2 linked regions of the Pleomorphomonas sp. T1.2MG-36 genome follow. The protein of the gene in region 2 interacts with the protein of the main gene of each other region in a pairwise test. Links are inferred from orthologs where the notes say so. Each region holds a gene or a part of one and is shown on either strand. Other genes may lie near its edges. The genes, in order: grpE and QQZ18_RS22845.

What was found.
Region 1: the proteins of QQZ18_RS22845 (region 2) and grpE interact in binary tests that used the Escherichia coli proteins (3 or more experiments, as listed by UniProt). The link is inferred for Pleomorphomonas sp. T1.2MG-36 from one-to-one orthologs.

Annotation. Positions count from the first base shown.
Region 1 is NZ_CATNLY010000023.1:744,948-759,088, reverse strand. Bases 10,336-13,216 are described here. They hold grpE (nucleotide exchange factor GrpE), read left to right. Parts: upstream 10,336-11,404; coding sequence 11,405-12,028; downstream 12,029-13,216. Other genes in these bases: lepA (translation elongation factor 4), read right to left, coding at 12,297-13,216; QQZ18_RS14875 (GFA family protein), read right to left, coding at 10,764-11,174; hrcA (heat-inducible transcriptional repressor HrcA), read left to right, coding at 10,336-10,694. Outside these bases: adenosylcobinamide-phosphate synthase CbiB, read left to right, coding at 1-632; QQZ18_RS14920 (cobyric acid synthase), read right to left, coding at 613-2,082; cobO (cob(I)yrinic acid a,c-diamide adenosyltransferase), read right to left, coding at 2,082-2,687; polA (DNA polymerase I), read right to left, coding at 2,687-5,671; QQZ18_RS14905 (MaoC family dehydratase), read left to right, coding at 5,953-6,999; QQZ18_RS14900 (lysophospholipid acyltransferase family protein), read right to left, coding at 7,023-7,811; QQZ18_RS14895 (Fur family transcriptional regulator), read right to left, coding at 7,808-8,254; rimI (ribosomal protein S18-alanine N-acetyltransferase), read right to left, coding at 8,303-8,797; tRNA (adenosine(37)-N6)-threonylcarbamoyltransferase complex dimerization subunit type 1 TsaB, read right to left, coding at 8,809-9,480; more of hrcA, read left to right, coding at 9,624-10,335; more of lepA, read right to left, coding at 13,217-14,102. UniProt on the Escherichia coli protein: Participates actively in the response to hyperosmotic and heat shock by preventing the aggregation of stress-denatured proteins, in association with DnaK and GrpE. It is the nucleotide exchange factor for DnaK and may function as a thermosensor.
Region 2 is NZ_CATNLY010000053.1:27,932-42,183, forward strand. The notes cover bases 4,006-6,997. They hold QQZ18_RS22845 (Nramp family divalent metal transporter), read right to left. Parts: upstream 6,169-6,997; coding sequence 4,843-6,168; downstream 4,006-4,842. Other genes in these bases: QQZ18_RS22840 (peroxiredoxin-like family protein), read right to left, coding at 4,006-4,591; mntR (manganese-binding transcriptional regulator MntR), read left to right, coding at 6,406-6,855. Also shown: QQZ18_RS22815 (methyl-accepting chemotaxis protein), read left to right, coding at 1-612; QQZ18_RS22820 (BLUF domain-containing protein), read left to right, coding at 926-1,495; QQZ18_RS22830 (ABC transporter permease), read left to right, coding at 2,168-2,941; QQZ18_RS22835 (ABC transporter substrate-binding protein), read left to right, coding at 2,960-3,895; more of QQZ18_RS22840, read right to left, coding at 3,983-4,005; QQZ18_RS22855 (MATE family efflux transporter), read left to right, coding at 7,034-8,422; QQZ18_RS22860 (NAD(P)(+) transhydrogenase (Re/Si-specific) subunit beta), read right to left, coding at 8,495-9,889; QQZ18_RS22865 (proton-translocating transhydrogenase family protein), read right to left, coding at 9,900-10,370; QQZ18_RS22870 (Re/Si-specific NAD(P)(+) transhydrogenase subunit alpha), read right to left, coding at 10,396-11,529; QQZ18_RS22875 (M3 family oligoendopeptidase), read right to left, coding at 11,827-13,680; QQZ18_RS22880 (sigma-54-dependent transcriptional regulator), read left to right, coding at 13,863-14,252. UniProt on the Escherichia coli protein: H(+)-stimulated, divalent metal cation uptake system. Involved in manganese and iron uptake. Can also transport cadmium, cobalt, zinc and to a lesser extent nickel and copper. Involved in response to reactive oxygen.

The sequences.
Region 1 (14,141 bases), on a different replicon or contig from region 2:
GGCAAGGCGGTCTTGAGGCGGGCCGTCTGGCCGTCGGCCGGATCGTCGGCCGCAATCCGGCCCACCTCGATGCCGCCGGCGTCTGCCGCGCCGCCATCGAGAGTCTTGCCGAGAGCTTCTCGGACGGTGTGACGGCGCCGCTGTTCTGGATGGCGGTTCTGGGCTTGCCTGGGGCGGCCGCCTACAAGGCGATCAACACCGCCGATTCGATGATCGGGCACAAGACGCCGCGCCATCTCGCCTTCGGCTGGGCCTCGGCGAGACTCGACGACCTCGTCAACCTGCCGGCCTCGCGCCTCACCGCCTGGGCGATCGTCGTGGCCGCGCTTGCCGACGACAGCGCCTCGGCCGCTTCGGCCGTCCGGGCGATCGACCGCGATGCCCGTCGTCACAAGTCGCCCAACGCCGGCTGGCCCGAAGCGGCGATGGCCGGCGCCCTCGGCCTGCGCCTCAACGGCCCCAAGGTCTATGGCGACACTCGGATCGAGGATGCGTGGATGGGCGACGGCCGCGCCGAGGTCAACGCCTATGACATCGACCGCGCGCTGAGGCTCTACAAGCGGGCTCTGTTGCTGATCTTCGCCCTGTTGGCACTCGTCTGGCTCGGTCTCGTCATCCTCGCCTTCGGCTGAGGTCGAGAAGGCCGTCGATGTCGAGATGGGCGGCGAGGTGATCGGCGAGGCCGTCGAGCACCCGATCGATTTCCGCTTCGTAGGCTAGCGACGACGAATCGGCGCCGATCCACCCGAGCAACCGGTTCCGCTGCCGGTCGTCGGCGAACAGGCCGTGACAGTAGCTGCCGGCAACCTTGCCGTCCCGAGACGTCGCGCCCTCGTCGCTGCCATCCGAGAGGCGGGCGAACGGCCTGGAGCGGTCGGGTCCGACGGTTGCGCCGACATGCATTTCATAGCCGGAAAATGGAGTGGCATCGGGCATCGACAGGCCACTTACCGCCCGAAGGCGCTTGTCGCCGGTCAGCGAGGTCTCGACGTCGAGCAGGCCGAGGCCCTCGATGGCTTCGATGTCGCTCTCGACCCTTTCGGGGTCGCGCAACAACCGTCCGAGCATCTGGTAGCCGCCGCACAGGCCAAGGACCTTGCCCCCCTGACGGGCGTGCGCCCGGATGTCGACGTCCCAGCCTTCCGCCTTGAGCGCGACAAGATCGGGTATGGTTGCCTTCGAGCCGGGCAGCAGGATGAGCTCGGCCGGCGGCAGCGGACGACCGGCCTGCGCGAGAATCACCTCGACCCCAGGCTCCTGACGAAGCGGGTCGAGATCATCGAAATTGGCGATGCGCGGAAGCACAGGCACGACGATGCGCTTGCGGCCTTCCGCGCGTTCGGCTTCATAGCGGCTTTTCAGCCCGAGGGCATCCTCGGCGGGCAGTCGGCCGGCGTCGGCGAAGTGGGGAATCACGCCGAAGGAGTGCCACCCGGTACGCTCCGTGATTGCGGCAAGCCCGGCATCGAACAGCGAAACGTCGCCGCGAAAGCGGTTGATGAGGTAGCCGGCCACCAGAGCGGCGTCCTCTTCCGCCATCACCGCCTTGGTGCCGACGAGGCTGGCGATCACGCCGCCCCTGTCGATGTCGCCGATCAGCACGACGGGCGTGTCGGTCGCCCTCGCAAAACCCATGTTGGCAATGTCGCCGGCCCTGAGGTTGATTTCCGCCGGCGAACCGGCGCCCTCGACCAGCACGAGGTCGGCGTCCGCCGACAGGCGGGCGAAGCTGTCGAGCACCGCCGGCATCAGCTCCGGCTTCATGCCCTGGTAGTCGCGGGCTCGCGCGTTGCCGACGACGCGCCCCTGCACCACCACCTGCGAGCCGATCTCCGACTGGGGTTTCAGCAGAATCGGGTTCATGTGGACCGAGGGCATGATGCCGGCCGCGCGGGCCTGCAACGCCTGCGCTCGACCGATCTCGCCGCCGTCCACCGTCACCGCCGCATTGTTCGACATGTTCTGCGGTTTGAAAGGGCGCACCTTGAGGCCATGCCGGGCGTAGAGACGGCAGAGACCGGCGACGATCAGCGATTTGCCGACGTCCGAGCCGGTCCCCTGCAACATCAGCCGGCTGACCATCAGAACTCGATCCCCGCCTGCGCCTTCACGCCGGCTGCGAAATGATGCTTCGTGGCGACCATCTCGGTGACGCAGTCGGCAGCCTCGATCAGCTCGGCCTTGGCGTTGCGTCCGGTCACGACCACGGTCAGGTTGTCCCGCCGCGCCTTCAGTTTCTCGACCACGTCGAGAAGCGGCAGATGCTCGTAGCGGAGTGAGATGTTGAGTTCGTCGAGCACGAGCAGGCGGACGGCCGGGTCGTCCATCAGTTCCGTTGCCTTTGCCCAGGCAGCTTGCGCGGCGGCGACGTCGCGCGCCCTGTCCTGCGTCTCCCAGGTGAAACCCTCGCCGAGGGTGTGCCAGGACACGCCGGGGAGCGCTTCCAGCACGCGTCGCTCGCCGCTCTCCCAGCCTCCCTTGCCGAACTGGACGACGCCAACCTTCCAGCCATGACCGAGGGCGCGGACGACCAGACCGAAGGCGGCCGTCGATTTGCCCTTGCCGGGGCCGGTGTTGACAATCAGGAGGCCCTTCTCGCCGATGGTCTTGGAAGCCACTTCGGCATCCTGCACCGCCTTGCGTTTCGCCATCTTCGCCCGATGGCGTTCGGCCTCCGCGTCGGCCATCAGTGAGCCTCGTCCCAGTTCTGGGCGGCGCGGGCATCGACGACCAGCGGCACGTCGAGCTTGACCGCCGGTTCGGCGGCACCTTCCATGATGGCGCGCACCACCGGGATGGTCGCGGCCACCTCGTCGTCCGGCACCTCGAAGATCAGTTCGTCGTGCACCTGCAGAAGCATCAGTGCCGACAGCCTTGCCTCGGCCAGTGCCGCCTCCATGCGCGCCATGGCCCGGCGAATGATGTCGGCGGCCGATCCCTGAATGGGGGCGTTGATGGCCGCGCGCTCCATGAAGGCCCGCATCGACGGGTTGGGCGAGCCGATCTCCGGGTAGTGCGCCTTGCGGCCGAAGATGGTGGTGACGTAACCGTTCTCGCGCGCCTGCCGCTTGGTGGCTTCCATGTAGTCGCGAATGCCGGGGAAGCGCTGGAAGTAGCGCTTGATGTAGTCGCTCGCTTCCTCACGCGGAATGGAGAGCTGGTTGGCGAGGCCGAAGGCCGAGATGCCGTAGATGATGCCGAAGTTGATTGCCTTGGCCCGGCGACGGACCATCGGGTCCATGCCCTCGACCGGCACTCCGAACATTTCCGAGGCCGTCATGGCATGAATGTCGATACCCTCGGAAAAGGCGTTCTTCAGCGCGGGGATGTCGGCAACGTGGGCAAGCACGCGCAGCTCGATCTGGCTGTAGTCGGCCGACACCAGCTTGCGGCCCGGCGGTGCCACGAAGGCCCGGCGGATCTTGCGCCCCTCCTCGGTACGTACCGGAATGTTCTGCAGGTTGGGCTCGGACGAGGCGAGGCGGCCGGTGGTGGTGGAGGCCAGCGAGTAGCTGGTGTGGACGCGCTTCGTCTCCGGGTGGATGTAGCCGGGCAGCGCGTCGGTGTAGGTCGACTTCAGCTTGGAGAGCTGCCGCCAGTCTAGAATGCGGCGGGGCAGTTCGTGGCCTTCGGCCGCGAGGTCTTCCAGCACGTCGGCGCCGGTCGCCCAGGCGCCGGTCTTGGTTTTCTTGGCGGCGGCCAGGCCGAGCTTGCCGAACAGGATGTCGCCGATCTGCTTGGGCGAACCGATGTTGAAGGTTTCCCCGGCCACCTCGAAGATACCGGCCTCCATGGCCGCCATGGACTGTGCGAAATCGCCCGAGAGGCGCGACAGGATCTGGCGGTCGACGGAAACGCCGCGCATTTCCATGCGGGCGATGACGTCGATGAGCGGCCGTTCCGCCGTCTCGTAAAGGGCGGTCATGCCCTCGGCGGCAAGACGCGGTTTCAGCACGTGCCAGAGGCGAAGGGTGACATCCGCGTCTTCGGCGGCATACTGGGTGGCGCGGTCGAGCGGCACGCGATCGAAGGTGATCATCGACTTGCCGGAGCCGCAGACGTCCTTGAATGCGATCGGCTTGTGTCCGAGCAGCACTTCCGACAGTTCGTCCATGCCGTGGCCCATGCGGCCGGCGTCGAGCGCATAGGAGATCAGCATGGTGTCGTCGCACGGCGCCACGGTGATGCCGAGACGCTTCAGGACGACCCAATCGTACTTGGCGTTCTGTCCGATCTTCAGGACCGACGGATCTTCGAGAAGCGGTTTCACGACCCGTACGAAGTCGCGAATGGCGATCTGGCCGGGCACCAGCCCGCCGCCCAGCAGGTCGCCGGCTCCAGAGACGTGGGCGAAGGGAATGTAGCACGCCCGGCCAGGCGTGACGGCCAGCGACGCGCCGACGATTTCCGCCTGCATGGGGTCGAGACCGGAAGTCTCGGTGTCGAAGGCGACGAGGCCGGCCTCATAGGCGTCCGCCACCCAGGCTTCGAGACGGGCGACATCGGTCACCATTTCGTAGGCCGAATAATCGACCGGAATCGCCTGCATCCGGGCCAGCGCCTCGGCGGCGCGGCCGGCCGGCGTGAACTCCCTTGACACAGGGGCGTCCGCTTCGTTCGTCGTGTCGGGCAGGGCGGGAGAGGAGGGCAGGTCTTCGGTCGCTGCCGGCCCTTTCGCCTCACCCGCCTCGGACGAGACCTCGCCTTCGGGCGGCCAGTGCGTCACCGGCACGACGGCGGGCTCCACTTTCGACGGCTCGACGCCGGTCGCTTCGGACACCCGGCGAATGATGGCCGAGAACTCCATGGCCTTGGCGTAGGCGATAAGTCGCTCGCCGATGATCGGCCGAACGCCCAGCGTATCGATCGAGTGCTCAAGCGGCACGTCGCATTTCAGCGTCACCAGACGATGCGAGATGCGCGCCTGCTCGGCGAAGGCGATCAGGTTCTCGCGGCGCTTCTGCTGCTTGATGCCGGTCGCGGCGGCCAGCAAAGCCTCAAGGTCGCCGTATTCGAGAATGAGCTGCGCCGCCGTCTTGAGGCCGATGCCGGGCACGCCCGGCACATTGTCGACCGAGTCGCCGGCGAGCGACTGCACCTCGATCACCTTTTCCGGCGGCACGCCGAATTTCTCGATCACTTCGGGGACGCCGATCCGGCGGTCCTTCATCGTATCGAGCAGCATGACGCGCTCGCCGACGAGCTGCATCAGGTCCTTGTCGGAGGAAACGATGGTGACGTCGGCGCCCGCCGCTTTCGCTTCCGTCGCGTAGGTGGCGATCAGGTCGTCGGCCTCGTAACCAAGCTGCTCGACGCACGGCACGTTGAAGGCGCGGACGGCTTCGCGGATCAGCCCGAACTGCGGCCTGAGGTCGGCGGGCGGCTCGGGGCGCTGCGCCTTGTAGAGCGGGTAGATCTCGTTGCGGAAGGTTACGGCGGACGCGTCGAAGATCACCGCGAGATGCGTGGGCCGGACGCCGATCGCGGTCTGCTCGGTTTCCTTCAACAGTCGCCACAGCATGTTGCAGAAGCCTGAGACGGCGCCGATCGGCACGCCGTCCGACTTGCGCGTAAGCGGCGGCAGCGCGTGGTAGGCGCGGAAAATGTAGCCCGACCCGTCGATCAGGAATACGTGGTCGCCGGCCCGGACCGGACGCGAGGCGGGGCTCATGGGGGATTCTGCATTCGACATGTTGGGACTATGCCCGCCCGCCCGCCGGAAGTGAAGACGCACCGTCGCCGTCCATGGTCGCTGCTGACGCTTTCCGGTCGATGTCCACCAGCGCTTGCGCTTCAAGGCCTCGGCCTGGTTTCCGGATGGGTGTCGCCGCGGGATTTCGAGCCATTCCGGCCGCCTTGCCTCGGTCTGCAATCCATCCCCGACCATAGGCGGGGATGACACCTCGGCGTTGCCGGTCATCATGGTCGGCGATTCGCGGGTTGGGGGCAGCCATGAAGAGTAGCGGCGGCCGGTATTTTGAGGATTTCCGGGTCGGGCAGGTTTTTCGTCACGCCAGCCCTCGCACAGTGACCGACGGCGATGTTGCCTTCTACCGGGCGCTCACAGCCAGCCGCTTCGCCCTGCAGTCTTCGGACGACTTCGCCCGCGCCATCGGCCATCCGATGGCGCCTGTCGACGATCTTCTTGTCTTCAACGTCGTGTTCGCCCAGTCCGTGCCGGACGTCGGCCTCAATGCCGTCGCCAACCTCGGATATGCCGGCTGTCGGTTTCTCGCGCCGGTCTACCCCGGCGAGACGATCTCGGCGGTGACCGAGGTGATCGGCCTGCGCGACACCGGCGGGCGCACCGGCGTCGTCTATCTGCGAACGACCGGCCACAAGGAGGGCGGGGTCGAGGTGATCGACTTTGCCCGCTGGCAGACGGTGCGCAAGACCGAGGAGGGCGTGCAGCCGTTCTCCGAGCAACTGGTTCCGCCGCTGCCGGCTGCGGTCCCCGCCGATGCGCTCGGCGCTCGCCTGCCGGTGCTCGATCTTTCCGCCTGGGACAGCGGGCTGTCCGGCAGTCGCTTTCGCTGGGGCGACTACGAACTCGGCGAGCGTATCGATCATGTCGACGGCGCTCTCGTGGACGAGGGCACGACCATGATGGCCGCCCGCTTCTTCGGCAACCCGGCCAGACAGCATCCGCTGCCGTTCTCCGACGAGCGTTCGCGCGGCCGCTGGCTGGTGTCTGGCGGTCTGGTCATGGCCATTGGCCGGGCGTTGATGTTCAACGGCCTCGCCAACGCCATCCATGTCGCGGCCATCAACGCCGGCCGCTATGTCGGCCCGGTGTTCACGGGCTCGATCATCCACGCATGGTCGACCATCGTCGGCAAGGAACTGATTGACGGCCGCGACGATCTCGGCGCGCTCCGCGTCCGTCTGATCGGTACGCGCGATCAGCCGGCCACCGACTTCCCGGATCGGGACGACAGTGGCGCCTACCTGCCGTCGGTCGTTCTCGACCTCGACATGTGGCTGCTGATGCCGCGCTGACGCTTGCTCGACCGGTCCGCCGATCAGCCCCTGAGTTCGGCGGCCAGCAACCGGCGCACGGCCTTCTCAGCCTCAAGGGAAACCTTCTTGCGGTCGGTGCCGCGATCGAAGCGGATCGGTTCGCCAAAGACGATGCTCACATCGAAATCGGAGGCAGCGAGCAGATCCTTGGCGTGTGGCACGAGGTCCTGGTCGCCGACCCAGGATACGATCGAGCGCCCCGAGCGGCCAAGCGGCAGTCCGAGCATGTGGGTATAGGCGATCGCCACCGGCTGCACGAAAACCGCTTCGACGCCGGCCTCGTCGAGGGCCGTGCGGGCGGCGCCGAACAGCGACGAGCGGAAGGGCAGCACCTGGTTGCCGTCCGATGTGGTGCCCTCGGGGAACAGCACGATGGTGTCGCCATCCGCCAGTCGGCGGCCGATGCTGTCCGCCTGATCGGCGGTGGCGCCGCGCCGGGCCCGATCGACGAACACCGAGTGCTGCAAGCGGGCAAAGAAACCGATCAGCGGCCAGGTGCCGACCTCGCGCTTGGCCACGAAAGATAGTGGCATCACGGCGCTGTAAGCGGAAATGTCGATCCACGAAGCATGGTTGGCGGCGAGAAGCAGCGGGCGGTCGGCTGCCGGTCGACCGCGCACGTGCAGCCTGATGCCGAGCGCCCATAAGGCCAGCCGGTGAAAGACCATCTGAAGCCAGCCGGCGAGACGCCAGCGGAAACGCCGTGCCGGAAGATAGAGAAGGACGAGAATGAAAGCGGCCACGGAAAACAGCGGCAGCGTCATCGCCGCCCTGACGTGGCCTGGTTTCACGCCTTGTCCTCCTTGCCGGCTTCATCGAGCGGTACGCCATAGAGCTCGAGCCGGTGGTCGATCAGCTTGTAACCCAGCTTGCGTGCGACTTCGCGCTGCAGAGCCTCGATCTCGTCGCTGTGGAACTCGACCACCGCACCGGTGCGGAAGTCGATCAGGTGATCGTGGTGCTCGTCTGGCAGCGGCTCATAGCGCGAACGGCCATCGCGGAAGTCGAGCCGGGCGATCATGCCAGCGTCGTCGAACAGTTTGACGGTGCGATAGACGGTGGAGATCGAGATGTTGCTGTCGATCGCCGAGGCGCGCCGGTAAACTTCTTCGACATCGGGATGATCGACGGCCTGCTCCAGCACGCGCGCGATGATTCGCCGCTGCTCGGTCATGCGCATGCCGCGCGCCGCACAGGCTTCTTCCAAAGAGAGCGGAGTGGTTTCCTCGGTCATCGCGGGTACCCTCGAACTGCTTGGCCTCCGTCGCCGGCCAAGTATGGGTTATTTGAGATCGGCTCGCATGACAAGGGCGTTCGCAGTCCCCCCGGCGTAGTAGTTGGCACGGCGGCCGACCTCCCGGAAACCGAGACGTCGATAGAGAGTGAGAGCCGAATCGTTGTTCTCGTCCACCTCGAGGAACAGCGAGGCGATGCGCATGAAGTAGAGGCGGCGGATCGTCTCGTCCATCATCAGCCGACCTACGCCACGGCCGCGGCGTGCCGGGGAAACGACAACGGTCAGGACTTCGGCCTCATCTGCGGCCGCACGCGTCATGACGAACCCGATCGGTCGACGGGTAAAGGGCGTTCGGCCTTCGCGGGCCACGACCGTCGTCACCGTGGGATCGGAGATCAACGCTTCCATCTCGGTGGACGGCCAACCGTGGCGAAACGCGTGGGCGTGCAGCGCGGCAAGATCGTCGGCATCGGCGACGCGACCGGGCTCGCAGATCGGACGAGGGGCGGCGAACAGGCGCATCAGGTCGAAAAACTTCATGGCGTCGGACATCATGCGAGAAGGCCGGGCACCGGCGGTTGCGGCTTGGCGTCGGGTGCCCTGAGATAAAGCGGGCGGGGCAGGGCGGTGGCCGGCTCGGCAAGACCGCCAAGCCGCGCCAGGGCCAGCGGATCCGTCGCGGTCATCGCGTCGACCGGCGGTACCCGCAAGCCGGAAGTCGCCGCCTGATGAGTAAGGATCGCCGCACCCGAACCGGCAATCACGGCGACGCGGGCGCCCAGCCGAGCGAGCACGCTTGCCGCATCGGCGGCGAACGGAGCTTCCAGCACATCGCCCTTCGCGTCGTAGAGAGCGGCGTAGACCTCGCCGCGCCGGGCATCGACGGCGGCCAGTATGGGGCCCTCCGCCGGTTCTTCGAGCGACGCGGCGATGAGACGAAGCGCGTCGATGCCCACCACCGGAATTCCGAGGGCCAGCCCAAGCCCGCGACCCGCCGCCACGGCGATGCGGATGCCGGTGAAGCTGCCGGGGCCGACGTTGACGGCGATTCGCCCGACGCCTTCGATCTCGACGCCGGCCGTGGTCAGCACTTCGTCGATCAGCGGAAACAGCCGTTCGGCATGCCCGCGCGAGATGGCCTCGACGCGCACCGTCTCCCTGCCATCGCCCAAGAGGGCGACGGCAACCCGGTCGTTGGCGGTATCGAGCGCGAGCGTCAGCATCGGCCCCCTTTATCCCGGCCCGCAGCCGCTGTCGAGCAGCCATGCCACGTCGTCCACCTTCCCGCGGCCAAACGGTCTCCGGGGCTTGCGTCGCCGTGTCGGTATGGCCAGATTAGCCCTGATGGTAAAGGAGCTACGGTATCGTGGTGACGACAGGTGGACAGGGCGGCTTGCGGGAACTCGACGCGCGATCGCGCGATATCTTCCGTCGCATCGTCGAGGCCTATCTCGACACCGGCGATCCCGTCGGCAGCCGCAACATATCGCGCCTTCTTGCCGCGCCGCTGTCGCCCGCCTCGGTCCGCAACGTCATGTCCGATCTGGAGGCGGCGGGGCTCCTGTACGCGCCGCACACGTCCGCCGGCCGGCTGCCGACCGAATTCGGCCTGCGCTTCTTCGTCGATGCCATGCTGGAGATCGGCGACCTCACCGAAGGCGATCGATCGGCAATCGAAGGCCGCCTCAAGGCGTCGGGTACCGGCAAGAGCGTCGAGGACGTGCTGACGGAGGCATCGCAGACGCTGTCCGGGTTGACGCGTGGCGCCGGCGTGGTGCTGACGCAGAAAGCCGATCCGCGCCTCAGGCACATCGAGTTCGTGCGCATCGAGCCGACGCGCGGCATCGTCGTGCTGGTCGGCGACAACGGCACCGTCGAGAACCGGCTGGTCGATCTGCCTCCGGACCTGCCGGCTTCCGCCTTGCAGGAGGCGGCGAACTATCTCAACGCCCACATTCGGGGGCGTACTCTCAGCGAAACGCGCACCGAGGTCGAGCGCCAGCGCGCCGCGCGCAAGCTCGAACTGGATACCTTGACCGCCCGCCTCGTCGATGCCGGTCTGGCTTCGTGGGCGGATGCCGACGGCAGCCGGCCCCAGACGCTGATCGTCCGGGGGCGAGCCAACCTGCTGGACGATGTCCGGGCCGCCGAGGACCTGGAGCGCATCCGGGCGCTCTTTGACGAGCTTGAGAGTTCCGAGGACCTGATCGAGCTCCTGGGGCTGGCCGATGCCGGCGAGGGGGTGCGCATCTTCATCGGCTCGGAGAACAAGCTGTTCGGGCTGTCGGGCTCGTCGCTTGTGGTGTCGCCCTATCGCGACACCGAGGCGCGCGTGATCGGCGTCGTCGGCGTCATCGGCCCGACCCGTCTCAATTATGCTCGCGTCGTGCCGATGGTCGACTACACCGCCCGGGTGGTCGGCCGTCTTCTTGGATAGAGCGTCATTCGACCGGAGTGAAACGAGAGGCGACAAGACGACGCCTGGCAACAAGAGCCGAGCGCGCGGTCAGTCGGTTGGAAACTCGTCGAACTGTGGCAGCGCGTCCGAGATCTCGAACCAGGGGGCCTTGGAGCCGACAAAGATATGCGCGGTCGGCCGGATCGACGGCGGGTCGACCAGCGTGCCCAGGGTGACATGGGCATAGGCTCCGTCGCGGACCTGCGAATAGAGTAGCGAGCCGCAGTGGCCGCAATGGGCGTCATGGTTGCCTTCATCGAAGCGCATGATGTCATCTCGGCCGCGCACCACGGCCAGTTGTTCCGCGCGAATGCCGGCAAAAGGCTTGAAGGCGGCTCCGGTCGCACGACGGCAGTTCGAGCAATGGCAGTTCAATGCATACTCGAAGGCGTCGTCCACCTCGTAGCCCACCCGACGACAAAGGCACTCGCCGCGAAGGCGGTTTGGTCCTTGAGCCATTCGCTTTTCCCCATTCGGAAGGCACCGTCATGGACGGCCGATATCGTCCCTGCGACGGAAGCCGTCCGTGGCGCCTATCGTGACGAAGGCTAGCATCGCCGCCTGCGGAAGCATACTTGTAGGGCTGCGCGCAGGGAAAGCGGGGCCAAGGGTTGATTTTCCTGTCCGAAACCCTCAAATCCGGAGCACGTTTGGCGGCGACAGCCGCTTTCAGACAGTATGAGGACAAGATGGCAGACGAGACAGCACAGACTCCCGAACCGGCCGCCCCCGAACTGGACCCGGTGGTCGACCAGGGACTCCAGCGCATCGCCGCCCTCGAAAAGGAGGCGGGCGATCTCAAGGATCAGCTCCTCCGTACCCTCGCCGACATGGAGAATCTCCGCCGCCGGACCGAGCGCGAGATCGCCGATGCCCGCACCTATGCGGTGACCAACTTCGCCCGCGACATCGTCGGCGCCGCCGACAACCTGACGCGTGCCATCGCGGCAGTCGACGCCGAAGCGCGCGCCACCGGTGGCGAAGCGCTGATTTCGCTGGTCGAGGGCGTCGAGCTGACCGAGCGCGAACTGATGAAGGCGCTCGAAAAGCACGGCATCAGCCGCGTCGATCCGACCGGCGAGAAGTTCGATCCCAATTTCCACCAGGCGATGTTCGAAGTCCCCGATCCGAGCGTGCCGGCCGGTACGGTGGTGCAGGTCATGCAGGTCGGCTTCAAGATCGGCGAGCGGGTGTTGCGTCCGGCCCTCGTCGGCGTCGGCCGCGGCGGCCCGAAGGCGGCGCCTGCCGAGGAAGCAGCCGTTCAGCCCGAAACGCCGGCCGACGGCGGCCACAAGGTCGACAAGACGGTGTGAACCGAAGCTGCAACAAAAGCAGAAAGGGCGTCCGAACGGGCGCCCTTTTTCTTTTCTCAACGTTATTTGAACTTCGGACGGGTCTGTACGCGATTTCACGTAAAAGGGACTGGCAATCGCGCGCCATCGCGTCTAGCGTCACGCAAGGCCCCAGGAGGGGATGGTCGCCCTCGGGCGGCAATGTCGGAACGGCCCTGCGTTGCACGCGGGGGACATTGCCAGCCCGGCGGCAGACGCGCCAAGGGGACGGCCTGCCGCTGGTGTTCGCTCAGTCGTCCATCTTCAGCGCTGCAATGAAGGCCTCCTGCGGGATTTCCACCTTGCCGAACTGGCGAAGCCGCTTCTTGCCTTCCTTCTGCTTGTCCAGAAGCTTGCGCTTGCGCGTCACGTCACCGCCGTAGCACTTGGCGAGAACGTCCTTGCGGAGCGCCCGGATGGTCTCGCGGGCGATGATCTTGCCGCCGATCGCCGCTTGGATCGGGATCTGGAACATGTGCTGCGGGATGAGATCCTTCAGCTTCTCGCACATCGCACGGCCGCGCCGTTCCGACTGGCTGCGGTGGACGAGCACGGAAAGCGCATCCACCGGCTCGGCGTTGACGAGGATCTGCATCTTGACGAGATCGCCCTCGCGATAGTCGCTGAGGTGATAGTCGAACGACGCGTAGCCCTTGGAGATCGACTTCAGCCGGTCGTAGAAGTCGAACACCACTTCGTTGAGCGGCAAGTCGTACTGCACGATGGCCCGGCTGCCGACGTAGGAGAGGTCGATCTGGATGCCGCGCCGGTCCTGGCAAAGCTTCAGGATGGCGCCGAGGTAGTCGTCGGGCGTCATGATCGAGGCGCGGATCCAGGGCTCGGCGATCACCGAAATGCGCGTCACCTCCGGCATGTCGGCCGGGTTGTGCAGCTCGATCTCCGTGCCATCGGTCAGCGTCATCTTGTAGATGACCGACGGCGCCGTGGCGATCAGGTCGAGGTTGAACTCGCGCTCCAGTCGCTCCTGGATGATTTCGAGATGCAACAGGCCGAGGAAGCCGCAGCGGAAGCCGAAGCCGAGCGCGGCCGAGGTTTCCATTTCGAAGGAGAAGCTGGCGTCGTTGAGTCGCAACTTGCCGACGGCGGCGCGCAGGTCTTCGAAGTCGGCGGCGTCGACCGGGAACAGTCCGCAGAACACCACGGGCTGCGCCGGACGGAAGCCGGGCAGCGGCTCGGTGGTCTGTCGCCGTTCGTCGGTGATGGTATCGCCGACGGCGGTATCGGCCACTTCCTTGATCGAAGCGGTGATGACGCCGACCTCGCCGGTCGTCAGCTTGTCGCAGAGTTCGAGCTTGGGCGTCATGTAGCCGACGCGCTCTATCTCGTAGACGGCGCCGGTCCGCATCATCCTGACCTTCATGCCCTTTTGAAGCACGCCGTCGATGATGCGCACGAGCACCATGACGCCGAGGTAGGCGTCATACCAGCTGTCCACCAGCAGGGCCTTGAGTGGCGCGTCCGGATCGCCCTTGGGCGGCGGCAGGCGCTTGACGATCGCCTCCAGCACACCCTCGATGTTGAGCCCGGTCTTGGCGGAAATCTCCACGGCGTCGGAGGCATCGAGGCCGATCACGTCCTCGATCTGGCTCTTGACCCGCTCCGGCTCGGCGGCCGGCAGGTCCACCTTGTTGAGGATCGGCACGATCTCGTGGTTGTTGTCGATCGCCTGGTAGACGTTGGCGAGCGTCTGCGCCTCGACGCCCTGGCTGGCATCGACCACGAGCAGCGATCCCTCGCAGGCTGCAAGCGAACGGCTGACCTCGTAGGCGAAGTCGACGTGGCCGGGCGTATCCATCAGATTGAGCGTGTAGGTCTCGCCGTCCTCGGCCTTGTAGGCGAGGCGAACGGTCTGTGCCTTGATGGTGATGCCGCGCTCGCGCTCGATGTCCATCGAGTCGAGGATCTGTTCCTTCATGTCGCGCTGGGCAACGGCGCCCGTCGTCTGGATCAGGCGGTCGGCGAGCGTCGACTTGCCATGATCGATGTGAGCGATGATGGCGAAGTTGCGAATATGGGAGAGCGGCTTTGTCGTCATGGCCGGCTAGATATCATTACCCCGCCCCACCGCCAAGCA
Region 2 (14,252 bases):
TCCCGCCAGGTGTCGCAGACCAAGGACATCGTCCACAGCGCCACCGACGCCGCCACCTCCACCAGCCAAAAGATCGACGGGCTGGTCAGCTCGGTCGAGCGCATCGGTACGGTGGTTCAGCTGATCTCCGACATCGCCGGCCAGACCAACCTCCTGGCGCTCAACGCCGCCATCGAGGCGGCGCGGGCCGGCGAGGCCGGCAGAGGCTTCGCCGTGGTCGCTTCGGAAGTGAAATCGCTCGCCTCCCAGACCGCCCATGCGACGGACGAGATCTCCGAGCAGATCTCCAACGTCCAATCGTCGACCGCCGAGGCCGTCGAGGCGATCCGCCAGATCACGGAGATCATGACCGACATCGACCACAGCACCACGGTCATCGTCACGGCCGTGGAGCAGCAGGGCCTCGCCACCCAGGAAATCTCCCACAACATCACCGAAACGGCCAACGGCGCCAAGGACGTGGTGCGGGCGATGACCGAAGTGTCCGGCCGCGTCGGCGAAACCCTCCGCTGCGCCACCGACGTTCTCGACGCCTCGAAACTGGTCACCGACCGCTCGGGCGACCTGCGCAAGACGGTGGAGCGGTTCCTGAGGGATGTCGCGGCGGCGTGAGGGCTAAAGTCTCATAAATGAGGGGCTGTCATTCCTCGGGAGGCAGCCCGCTCTGTGCTCACGGTTGTCCAATCGCCTGCGGGCTCCGTGGAAATCGACCAAGCTTCGGCAATCAGCCGTAAGTGTAGCAGCACTACATTATTTCCATCCTGAGGCACCCATCAGCAGTTTTCACAGGCAACTTAAGCACCGTTTACCAAAAAAAGGAGACAGTCCTCTCGATTCAGCAACACGATCGTTTCGTTAATTATTGTGACGCCAAACACCATCTAAATTTTAAAGCGACCAGAGAAATATACTGGAGCTTTATAGCATGCTATCTCGCCTCGTATTGTACGGCCGTACCAATATGAAAGTCGGCGAGTCCGCCGGAGCGATCAAAAGCATTCTAGCGGCTGCAAGTGACTACAGCCCTGCCTCCGGACTGACCGGTGGCCTCGTCTTCAACGAAAAATACATGATGGAGGCTGTAGAGGGCGCTCGAGATCAGGTCTCGAAAAGGATACACTCGCTTTTTGAAGATAAACGGTTTGAAGAGATAACAGTTATTGCATTGAGCGCAATTGATAAACGTATTTTCGAAGGCTGGGCTGTCGGGTACGCAGGACGGACGATCGATGCCGAGCGGCTTTACCTAAAATACTGCCCAACGGTAGATATCAACCCGGCAAACATGTCCGCAGTTGGGGTTCTCGACTTCATCAGAGACTTCTGCGCTCTCGACACACTATACGTACAGCGCACTGGCCTTGCTGAACAGCGAATGTCTATTCCGCAGGCACCACAGCAACGGCCATCTTCTCCCAGGCAGGACTCCGGGATTGAGACCATCAAGATCGGGACCAATAGGCCGCTTTCTAACAAGCCAGCTGGGAACGCGTGAAGGCGCCACAAAGCGATATGCAAATAAGGTGTATCACCTTGGGCTCATCAACCAACGCGCCGTACAATGACATCGGCCACCCGTGACGGTCATCATGGCCGAACGGACTGCAATGAGCTGAGCTATTGTTTTTTTGGCACTCCCAACCGGAATCGAACCGGTGTTTTCGCCGTGAGAGGGCGACGTCCTGGACCGCTAGACGATGGGAGCGCGGTACGCTCTGAAAGCGTGGGGCGGATATAGCGAAGCCCCTTGGAGAGCGCAAGGGGGAATTTCATTTTCCGGCTCGGCTTTTACGGAGCCCTGGGGGCAGCCGCGCGCCATTGGCGGAAAGCCGCCCTCGCACCCGGGTGGGGCCATGTCGCCTGTCCGTCTCCTACCCCGCGGGGACCCCTCTCCGATCCCGCCGTCGCGACCCGTCCGTCCCTACGCTCTGGACATCGGCGTCCCGGGCGGTCATAACTGTCGCCGTTCCGAGGGGTGTCCTCCATCCGGGAGGGCTGAGATGATCCGCAAGGCGGATCGAACCCTTCGAACCTGATCCGGGTCATACCGGCGAAGGGACGGAACCTCATGGCCTAAGCCGCGTCGCACGCGGCACATCCAGCCATGTCTCCCCCAACGCCGCTGGCCTATTCGCCCGTCCGGGCGCGGTGTGCGATGGGGATGAAGATGCAGCCGAAGACGATGCTTGCCGCCGGTCGCGGCGTCGCCATCCAGGCGCTGGTGTCGTTCGGCGCCGTGCTGGTCTTGTGGCAGGTGGCGGCGACGGGCCTCGCCCTCCCCGCCTTCCTCCTGCCCTCGCCGGGCGACGTGGTCGCCGCCTATGGCGCCTATGGCTCGCGCCTTCTGACGGAAGCCGGCATCACGCTGATCGAAACCCTGCTCGGCCTTGCCGCCGGCATCGCCTTCGGCCTTCTGGCCGGGCTCGCCGTTTCCGCTTCACCGCTCGCCAACCGGCTGCTGTCGCCGCTCCTGGTCGTCAGCCAGGCGTTGCCGGTGTTCGCGCTGGCGCCACTCCTGGTGCTGTGGTTCGGCTTCGGCCTCGCCTCCAAGGTGGTGATGACGACGTTGGTGATCTTCTTCCCCGTCGCCTCGTCCTTCGCCGATGGCCTTCGCCGCACGCCGCCGCACTTCCTTGACCTCGCCCGCCTCAACGGCGCCGGCGCCTTCCGCACGCTGCGGCTGATCCGCGTGCCGGCCGCCCTGCCGGCGCTGGTCACCGGCATCCGCGTCGCCGCCGTCTACGCGCCGATCGGCGCGGTGATCGGCGAATGGGTTGGCGCCTCGCGCGGCCTCGGCCTGCTGATGGTGCAGGCCAATGCCCGCATGCAGACGCCGCTCCTGTTCGCCGCCCTCGGCGTGCTCGCCGCCGCCACGCTGCTTCTGAAGATCGCCGTCGACCGGCTGACGCTTCGCCTCATCCCCTGGATCGAAAAAGACTGACCTTCGAAAGGACCCGTCATGCGCCTTCTTCCCGCCCTCGCCGCCGCCCTGATGTTCGCCGCCACCCCGGCGTCGGCCGCCGAAAAGCTGTCGGTGATGCTCGAATGGTTCGTCAATCCCGATCATGCGCCGTTGGTGATCGCCAAGGAAAAGGGCATGTTCTCCGCCCACGGCCTCGATGTCGACCTCGTCGCGCCGGCCGACCCGTCGTCACCGCCGCGCCTCGTCGCCGCCGGTCAGGCCGACGTGGCGCTGCACTACCAACCGAGCCTCGACCTCGACGTCGATGCCGGCCTGCCGCTGGTGCGCTTCGGCACGCTGATCGAGACGCCGCTCAACACGCTGATCGTCCTGAAGGACGGCCCGGTGAAGTCGCTGGCCGATCTCAAGGGCCGCAAGATCGGCTATTCGGTGTCCGGCTTCGAGGATGCCATGCTCGGCCAGTTCCTGAAGACCGCCGGTCTCGGCGTCGGCGACGTCGAGCTGATCAATGTCAACTTCGCGCTGTCGGCATCGCTGCTCGCCGGCCAGGTCGACGCAGTGGTCGGCGGTTATCGCAACTTCGAGCTCAACCAGATGAAGATCGAAGGGCACGAGGGCCTCGCCTTCTATCCGGAAGAGAACGGCATGCCGGCTTACGACGAGCTGATCTACGTGACGCGCAAGGATCTCGTCGGCGACAAGCGGCTGCCGGAGTTCCTCGCCGCCGTCGAGGAGGCGACCATCTACCTCACCAACCACCCGGACGACGCCTGGGCGATGTTCATCAAGGCCTACCCCGACCTCGATGACGAGCTCAACCGCCGCGCCTGGGCCGACACGCTGCCGCGCTTTGCCAAGCGCCCCGCCGCGCTCGACGCCGGCCGCTATGCCCGCTTTTCGCAGTTCATGAAGGACGCCGGTCTGATCAAGACGGTGAAGCCGGTCGAGGACTACGCGGTGGAACTGCGCTGACCGTCTGCGCGCCGAAAACAGAACCGCCCGGAAGCAGTCTCGGCTTTCGGGCGCCTGTTCGACTGGACATGAGAGAAAGGCGCGGCTTCAGCCCTTGCAGACGGCGAGCTTGACCGGCTCCACGCAACCGCAATCTTCGCCGCGGCAGGCATCCTCATCGGCGCCGCCCGGTGGTTCGGAGGCGGTTTCGATGGCGAAGCGAATGCCGGCGATCACGTCGTCGATGCGCGGCTGGGCCACCGGCACCGTCTGGACGAAGCCGGCATAGAGGCGGCCGTCGGGCTTGATGAAGAACATGCCGGGCTCGACGAACCAGTTCGGCTCCTCGATGCCGTCATAGGACTTGCCCCGGCCCTCGCTGAGATAAAGGCCCCAGTCGCGCGCCTGATCGATGGTCAGGCCCCAGCAGACCGTCAGCTCGTCGAGGTGCCAGTCGCGCACCGTCCTCTCGGCACGCTCGCGGTCGTCGGCGGAGACGGCCAGCACGCGGACGCCGAGCTTGCGGAACTCGTCGTAGCGCGCCTCGTAGGCCTGGAGCTGCGTTTTGCAGAAACCGCAGTGCAGGCCACGATAGAACAGGACCAGCGTGAAATGCTGAGGCTTCTGGTCGCACAGCCGCCAGCACGGACCGCCGACGGTCTTCACCCTGAGCGGGGGAACCGGCTGGTTCGGAATGAGGCGGGCGGGCATGGACATCGGAACGCGGCACTCGCAGGGCTCGTCGCAAGACTATACGACAGGAATGGCGGAGATCGCCACTCTTCTTGACACCCCTAATCTGCTTATTGTGCGTTCACAGGTTAAGAAGTCCACCATCACGATTCGCGGAGGTAGCCGAAAGTCTCGTAGATAGAGGGGCTTCTCGTGCTCCTTAGACCCATTTTGAGGAACAAAGCGCCTCGGAATGGGCAATCGGGCCGCCTCGGCGGCCCGGCGCGCCGCTCCGATCAGCCGGCGAGGCCGGGAATTTCCAGGCCCAGCGCGCCGGCCACCAGCACGGCGTTGAGCGACAGCACCAGCACGGTGGCGGCGATCGCCAGGGCGTCGGTCAGCCGGCCATTGGCATAGGAGCCCATGATGTCGGCCCGGCGGGTGAGCAGCACCAGCGCGATCATCGGCACCGGCAGCGACAGCGACAGCACCACCTGGCTGATGACCAGCGCGTCGGTGGCATTGACGCCGGCGGCGACCACGGCGAAGGCCGGCACCATGGTGACGAGGCGGCGGACGAACACCGGGATCTCCATGCGGACGAAGCCCTGCATGATCATCTGGCCGGCCATGGTGCCCACCACCGACGAGGAGATGCCGGAGGCGATCAGCGACACCAGGAACACGCCAGCCGCGGCGGCGCCGAGCAGCGGGGTCAGGGTGTGATAGGCGGTCTCGATCTCGGCGACGTCGCTGTGGCCGGCGTGGAAGGCCGAGGCGGCCATCATGACCATGGCGATGTTGACGAGGCCGGCGACGGCCAGCGCCGCCACCACTTCGATGTTGGAGAACTTCAGAACCTTGCGGCGCTCGCCCTCGTTGCGCACCGGGACGCGGTGCTGGGTGAGGCCGGAGTGCAGATAGACGGCGTGCGGCATGACGGTGGCGCCGATGATGCCGACCGCAAGGGTCAGCGCGCCGGCATCCGGCAGAACCGGGGTGACGGCACCGGCGGCGGCGGCCGACCAGTCGATCGGGGCGATCAGCATCTCGATCAGGTAGCTGACGCCGATGACGCCGACGAGCCCGCCGATGATCAGCTCCATCGGCCGGAAACCGCCGCGATCGAACATCAGAAGCGCGTAGGTGACGAGCGCGGTGATCACCATGCCGGTAAAGAGCGAGGTGCCGAACAGCAGCGACAGGCCGATGGCACCGCCCAGGAACTCGGCGAGGTCGGTGGCCATGGCGGCGATCTCGGAGACGATCCACATGAAGATCACCACCGGGAAAGGAAACCGGTCGCGGCTCATTTCGGCGAGGTTGCGACCGGTGACGATGCCGAGCTTGGCCGACAGCGCCTGGAACAGCATGGCGACCATGTTGGCCATCACCACCACCCAGATCAGCGCGTAGCCGTAGCCGGCGCCGGCCCCGATGTTGGTGGCGTAGTTGCCGGGGTCCATGTAGGCGATGGAGGCGATCACCGCAGGACCCATGAAGGCCAGCATGGCCCGTGGTCCCTTCAGCCGTCCCGCCAGCGCTTCGGAGATCGCCAGCGACGTGCGGCTGGTCATTCCGGAGGGGGTAACGCTGACGGCGGACTGGGAGAGAGCGGACATGGGGGGCACCCGAAGTTTCCTATGCTTGGAAATATAGCATCGGCTACATTTCTGTCAAGCCAGATGCGACTGACTTGCAATAAAATCTGATGCCCCGCTTTCGGTTCCGCTGGGGATTTGCCCCTGATTGTCGATTGCAAATCGTAGCCGGGGCTGCATAGTGTGCCGCGACATTGAAGCGTCGCGGCGGCAAAGCTCGCGGACGGCTCAGGAAACAGGACCCGCGAAGGACAGGACATGTCGAGGGATGATCTTCCTCCCGGCCCCGAAACCGCCTCGGAGATGACCGACGCCGACCGCTTCACCAACGCTCGCGCCATCCGCTCGACGGCTCTGTTCGAGGACTACACCGAACTGATCGCCGACCTCATCGAGGAATTCGGCGAGGCTCGCATCACCGACATCGCCCGCCGGCTCGGCGTCACCCACCCCACCGCCAACAAGGCGGTGCTCCGCCTGAAGCGCGAGGGCCTGGTGATTTCCCGGCCCTATCGCGGCGTGTTCCTCACCGAAGCCGGCGCCGCCATGGCGCGCGAGGTCAAGGCCCGCCATCGCCTGGTGGTCCGACTGCTGATCGCCGTCGGCGTGCCGCCGGAAGCGGCCGAAATGGACGCCGAGGGCATCGAGCACTACGTCTCCGAGACGACCCTCAAGGCTTTCGAGGCCTACCTCGACGGCCGCGATTGAATTGGCATTGACAACCATTCCGCGAAGCTCTACTTCGGCGCCGGTTCCTGGCACCGGCCGCCCGCATGCCCTTGAGCATTGGTGAAGCCAGCTTTCTTGTCTCTATCGGTTTTTCGCACTCCGACGTGCGGCAACGCGGGCCCCTCATCTGTTTGCCGGAGTGAACCGGGGGCAAGTCATGTCCGAACAAGACCAAGCGCATAATCCCTATCTTCACGGGTCGCTGGCGCGCGTGTTCCTGCGCACAGCCGCACCCATCGTGCTGTTCATGGCCGTGAGCGGCCTCTACACCGTGGTCGACGCACTGCTGCTCGGCCGCCTCGCCGGACCGAAGGCGCTCACCGCCGTGACGCTGATGTTCCCGGTGATGATGCTGATCGTCGCCTTGCAGAGCATGGTGTCGTCCGGCATGGCGTCCATCATCGCCCGCGAGATCGGCGCCGGCGACATCCGCGCCGCCGAGGGCACGCTCAACGCCGCCAACCTTCTGGCCCTCGTCGTCTGCGGCGTGCTGATCCTGGCGCTGTTCTTCGTCGGCGGGCCGCTGACGCACGCCCTGTCGGAAGGCGACCCCGAGATCGCCCGCATGGGCTTCGAGTTCACCGCCATCATGGTGGTATTCTCGCCGTTCAGCTTCTTCCTGTCGATTCAGGGCGACGCATTGCGGTCGGAGGGCAAGGTCGGCACCATGGCCGCCGTCGCCATCGCCGTGACGCTGCTCAACATCGTCTTCAACTACATCCTGATCGGCCCGTTCGGCCTCGGCGTCGCCGGCTCGGCCGCCGGCACGGTGCTGGCTCAGGTGGTGGCGATCGCCGCCGTGCTGTTCCTGCGCCTCAGCGGGCGCACGCGGCTGCCGCTCTACGCCCACGGCACCGGCTCGTTTCTCGCCAACTGGAAGGAGATGCTGGCCCTCGGCGCGCCGCCGTCGCTCGGCCTCCTCGGCATCAGCCTGTCGAGCGGCATGATCATCGCCGACATCCAGCTCTGGCCGACCGCCGATCCGACGGCCACGGTCGCCGCCTACGGCGTGTTCACTCGCGTGTTGACCTTCGCCTTCCTGCCGCTGCTCGGCATCACGATGGCCTGCCAGTCGATCGCCGGCAACAACTTCGGCGCCGGCCAGCACGACCGGGTCAGGGCGACGCTGAAGATCGCCTTCTCCGTCGCGATCGTCTACGCCGCCGTCTTCGAGAGCATGTTCGTGTTTCTCGCCCGGCCGCTCGGCGCGCTGTTCGTCGATGACCCGCGGGTCATCGACGAGGTGGCGCGCATCATGCCGATCACCACCGCCACCTACGCATTCTCGGCGCCGTTGATGGTGCTCGGCGGCTACTATCAGGCGCTCGGCATGGCCGGCAGCGCGGCGATCCTCAACCTCGTCCGCACCTATGTCATCGGCCTGCCGCTGCTCGCGCTGCTACCGGTGGTGGCCGGCGAGTTCGGCATCTGGATCGCCTATCCGGTCGGCGACGTGGTGATGTGGGGCGTGGTGGCCGCCCTGCTGGTCTGGAACGCCCGCCGCCACCACCTCGCCTGGGGCATCTTCCACCGCGAGCCGGCGTGATCACGATACACGAAAAAGAAAGGGCCGCCGCGTTCACCGCGACGGCCCTTTTTTTTCACCTTGTCATGAGCCTCATTCGAGGTTCTTGACGATGGTCTCCACCATCTTCTTGGCGTCGGCGAACAGCATCATGGTGTTGTCGCGGAAGAACAGCTCGTTCTCGACGCCGGCATAGCCCGAGCCCATGCCGCGCTTGACGAACAGCACCGTGCCGGCCTTCTCGACGTCGAGGATCGGCATGCCGTAGATCGGCGAGGTCTTGTCCGTCTTGGCGGCGGGGTTGGTCACGTCGTTGGCGCCGATGACGAAGGCGACGTCGGCCTGCGCGAACTCGGAGTTGATGTCCTCGAGCTCGAACACCTCGTCATAGGGCACCGACGCCTCGGCGAGCAGCACGTTCATGTGGCCGGGCATGCGACCGGCCACCGGGTGGATGGCGTACTTCACCTCGACGCCCTCCGCCTTCAGCTTGTCGGCCATCTCGCGCAGCGCGTGCTGGGCCTGGGCCACCGCCATGCCGTAGCCCGGCACGATGATCACCTTGGAGGCGTTCTTCATGATGAAGGCAGCGTCCTCGGCCGAACCCTGCTTGACCGGCCGCTGTTCAACCTCGCCACTGGCCGCCGCCGTCTCGCCGCCGAAGCCGCCGAGAATGACGGAGACGAACGAGCGGTTCATGCCCTTGCACATGATGTAGCTGAGGATGGCGCCCGACGAGCCGACCAGCGCGCCGGTGACGATCAGCGCCGTGTTGCCCAGCGTGAAGCCGATGCCGGCCGCCGCCCAGCCCGAGTAGCTGTTGAGCATGGAGACCACGACGGGCATGTCGGCGCCGCCGATCGGGATGATCATGAGGCCGCCGAAGGCCAGCGACACCAGCACGATCAGCCAGAACACGAAGTGGCTTTCCGTGTTGACCAGCACCACCACCAGCACCACCAGCAGCGCCGCCAGCGCCGCGTTGACGATGTGGCGGAAGGGCAGGATGATGGGCTTGCCGCTCATCCGGCCGTCGAGCTTCAGGAAGGCGATCACCGAGCCGGTGAAGGTGATGGCGCCGATGGCGACGCCGAGGCTCATCTCGACCAGCGCCTGCCCGTGGATCGAACCGGGCAGACCGATGCCGAAGGCCTCCGGCGCATAGAGCGCCGCTGCGGCCACCAGCACGGCGGCGAGGCCGACCAGCGAGTGGAAGGCGGCGACCAGTTGCGGCATGGCCGTCATGGCGATCTTGCGCGCGATGTAGGCGCCGGCGCCGCCACCGATGGCGAGGCCGACGACGATCAGCGCATAGGCGCCGAAGGACGGCTTGATCGAGGCGAGCGTCGTGCCGATGGCGATCGCCATGCCGAGCATGCCGAGAAGGTTGCCGCGCCGGGCCGTCACCGGGCTGGAGAGCCCCCTGAGCGCCAGGATGAACAGCGCTCCGGAGATCAGGTAGAGGACGGCGGATATATTGGCTGTCATGTCCGTGTCCTCAGTGCTTTTTCTTGTACATGGCGAGCATGCGACTGGTGACCAGGAAGCCACCGAAGATATTCACCGATGCCAGGATGACGGCGACGAAGCCGAAGCCGCGCGACACGCCGGTGCCCGGCGCCAGGAACTCGACGCCGACGGCGAGCAGCGCGCCGACGATGATCACCGAGGAGATGGCGTTGGTCACCGCCATCAGCGGCGTGTGCAGTGCCGGCGTCACCGACCAGACCACGTAGTAGCCGACGAAGATCGCCAGCACGAAGATGGACAGGCGGAAGACGAAGGGGTCGATCACCCCGCCCGACAGGGCATGAGCGGCGGCGGCCGCCACGTCGGCGGTGGTGCCCGCCTGACCGGAGGCGACGGCATCGGCGGCGGCGTTGGCAGCGGCTTCGGCGGCGCGGGCGGCGTCGGCCGCCGCGCGCGCGGCGATCCGCGCCTGTTCAAGGGCCTGTTCGGCCGTGAGCATAGAGGACATCGGACGGGTCTCCGCGTCAGTTCAGAAAGGCGGGATGGATGACGGCGCCCTCGCGCGTCAGCGCGGTCGCCTTGACGAGTTCGTCGTCCCAGTTGACGGCCAGAACCTTGTCCTTCTTGTCGATCAGCGTCTCGACGAAGGCGAAGAGGTTCTTGGCGTAGAGCTGGGAGGCGGTGGCGGCGATGCGGCCGGGCACGTTCTTGTGGCCGACGATGCGGATGCCCTCCGGCGTCGTCACCACCTCGCCGAGACGCGCGCCTTCGACGTTGCCGCCACGCTCGACGGCGAGGTCGACCAGCACCGAGCCCGGCTTCATCGACTTCACCATGTCCGCCGAAACGAGGCGCGGCGCCGGCCGGCCCGGGATCAGCGCCGTGGTGATGACGATGTCCTGCTTCTTGATGTGCTCGGCGACCAGCGCTGCCTGCTTGGCCTGGTATTCGGCCGACATCGGCTTGGCGTAGCCCGCCGCCGTCTCGGCCTGCTTGAATTCCTCGTCCTCGACGGCGACGAACTTGGCGCCCAGGCTTTCAACCTGCTCCTTGGCGGCGGGGCGCACGTCGGTCGCCGTCACCACGGCGCCGAGACGCCGGGCGGTGGCGATGGCCTGAAGACCGGCAACGCCGGCGCCCATCACGAAGACGCGCGCCGCCGGCACCGTGCCGGCCGCCGTCATCATCATCGGAAAGGCGCGGCCATACTCGGAGGCGGCATCGATCACCGCCTGATAGCCGGCGAGGTTGGCCTGGCTCGAGAGAACGTCCATCACCTGCGCTCGGGTGATGCGCGGCATGAACTCCATGGCGAAGGCGGTGACGCCGGTGTCGGCCATGGCCTTGATGGCGGCATCGTCGCCATAGGGATCCATCATGGCGATGGCGAGCGCGCCCTTCTTGAGCTGGGACAGCACATCCGGCGACGGACGTCGCACGGTCAGAACCACGTCGGCATCGCGTACGGTGTCCGCGGCGGTCTCGGTCATCACGGCGCCGACCATCGTGTAGTCGAAGTCCAGGATAAGCGACCGCAGGCCCGCTCCGGCCTCCACGAACACGGTGGCACCAAGGCCGATAAAGCGCTTGGCCGTCTCGGGCGTGATGGCAACGCGTCCCTCCTCGGGATCGGGTTCTTTCAACACCGCAATCTTCATTGAGCTTCTCCAGGGTGTCTTTCGGGCGCCGGCATCGAGAGGGCTATCCGAAAGGAGCCCCCGTTCCCCACCGCCCCTCCCCGGACGACGGGCCGAGGCCGACCGGACCTCCGGAAAAACTCCTAGAGCCTTTTGCTTGCGTAATGCAACGTAACGTTCGGCCTGTGCAAAACCGGACCGGGCCGCACTTGCACGTCATTTCCCGATAAGTAGTTGACCCAAAAGGAAAAACCCGTCGGCGAACCGACGGGTTTTCTGCGTTTCCGCGCAAATACTTATGAACGATGGGCGATGCGCTCAGCCCTGCCGGGCGATACTGGCGTCGAGCACTTCCAGCTCGCCGATCATCCGCTCGATCACCGAAAGCCCCATCTGCCAGAAGGCGGGATCGGAGGCATCGAGACCGAAGGGCTTGAGAAGCTCCGTGTGGTGCTTGGTGCCGCCGGCCTCCAGCATGGCGAAGTACTTGTCCTGGAACCCGGCCTCGGCCGTTTCGAACACGGCGTAGAGCGAGTTCACCAGGCAATCGCCGAAGGCGTAGGCGTAGACGTAGAACGGCGAGTGGATGAAATGCGGGATGTAGGCCCAGAAGGTCTCGTAGCCCGGACCGACGGTGATGGCCGGACCGAGGCTTTCGCCCTGCACGGAGAGCCAGGCCTCGTTGATGCGGTCGGCCGTCAGCTCGCCCTCGCGGCGGGCGGCGTGCACCTTGCGCTCGAACGAATAGAAGGCGATCTGCCGCACCACCGTGTTGAGCATGTCCTCGACCTTGGAGGCGAGCAGTGTCCGCTTTTCCGCCGGCGTCGCCGCATTGCGAAGCAGCGACTGGAAGGTCAGCATCTCGCCGAACACCGAGGCCGTCTCGGCCAGCGTCAGCGGTGTCGGCGCCATCAGCGCGCCCTGCCGGCCGGCCAGCACCTGATGCACGCCGTGGCCGAGTTCGTGGGCCAGCGTCATCACGTCGCGCGTGCGCCCGAGATAGTTGAGCAGCACGTAAGGATGCGCCGACGGCACGGTCGGATGGGCGAAGGCGCCCGGTGACTTGCCCGGCCGCACCGGCGCGTCGATCCAACGCTCGTCGAAGAAGCGACGGGCGATGTCGGCCATCTTCGGCGAAAAGCGACCGTAGGCGTCGAGCACCGTGGCCTTGGCCTCGCCCCACGACACCTGCCGCGTGACCGCGCCGGGCAGCGGCGCGTTGCGATCCCAGTAAGGCATGGTCTCGCCGCCCATCCAGCGCGCCTTGAGCTGGTAGTAGCGATGGCTGAGGCGCGGATAGGCCGCCCGCACCGCCTCGACCAGCGCATCGACCACCTCGCGCTCGACGCGGTTGGCAAGATGACGCGAGTCGGCGATGTCCTTGAAGCCGCGCCAACGGTCGGAAATCTCCTTGTCCTTGGCGAGCGTGTTGGTGATGCGGGCGAAGATGCCGATGTTGTCGCTGAACACGTTGCCGAGCGCCTCGGCCGCCGCCTTGCGCTTGGCCGGGTCCGTCTCCTGCAGCAGGTGCAGGGTCGGCTCGATCGCCAGGTCCTCGCCGTCGACGGGGAAGCGCAGGCCGGCGATGGTCTCGTCGAACAGGCGGTTCCAGGCCGAATAGGCGGTGATCGACTTCTCGTGGAACAGCTCCTCCACCCGGTCCTCGAGCTGATAGGGCTTGTCGAGGCGAATGTCGGTGAGCCAGGGCCGGTAGTGGGCGAGCGCCGGATCGGCGAAGCCGGCCTCGATCAGGCCGTCGTCGATCCGGTTGATTTCCAGTTCGAAGAACAGCAGGCCGGAGGAGATGGCGGTGATCTTCTCCTGGACGTCGCCGTAGAACTTCATGCGCTGGGGATCGGTGGTGTCGCCCGAATAAAGAAGACCGGCATAGGACATCACCCGGCCCAGAAGATCCTGCAGCTTCTCGTAGTCGGCGATCAGCGCGGCGAAGACGGCGGCGCCGTCCGGCGCCTTGAGGATCGCCTCCAGCCGCCCCTTGGCCCGACCGGCGAGATCCCTGGCGGCATCGGCCGCCGCCTCGATGTCGCGCTCGATGGCCGGATCGTCGGGCGAGGCGTAAAGCGCCGACAGATCCCACTCCGGCAGTGCCTCGGCTACGGCGCCGGCATCGGCAGGATGGAAGACGGGACGGGGCAGACGGAAACGGCTCATCGAACGACAACTCCAAAAGCGGCGCAGGGCACCCATGCGCAAGACTACGTGTTCGGGCCGCCAAGGATCAACGGAAATGTCGGCGAAAATGGGGGATGGGGCGCCTTGGCCTAACCTTCTCTTAACCCTTGGACCGGCACAGTGCCCCGAATTGGCACAGACGCGGAAGGACGGACTAACCCATGGCCGCTCGCATCCTGATCGTCGACGACGATCCGATTCAGCGCCGCCTCCTCGAGGAGGCCGTCAAGCGCTTCGGTCACGAGGCGGTCACCGCCGACGGCGGCGAGGCCGGTCTTGCCATGCTGGCCGCCGCACGCGGCGATTTCCATCTGATGATTCTCGACCTCGTCATGCCCGACCTCGACGGCATGGCGGTGCTCGAACGCCTGGCCAAGGCCGGCGAAACCATTCCGGTGATCGTCCAGACCTCGCGCGGCTCCATCGACACGGTGGTCGGCGCCATGCGGGCCGGCGCCTTCGACTTCATCGTCAAGCCGGTCAACCACGAGCGCCTCGCCGTCTCGATCCAGAACGCGTTGAAGGTCACGGCGCTAGAAGGCGAGATTCGC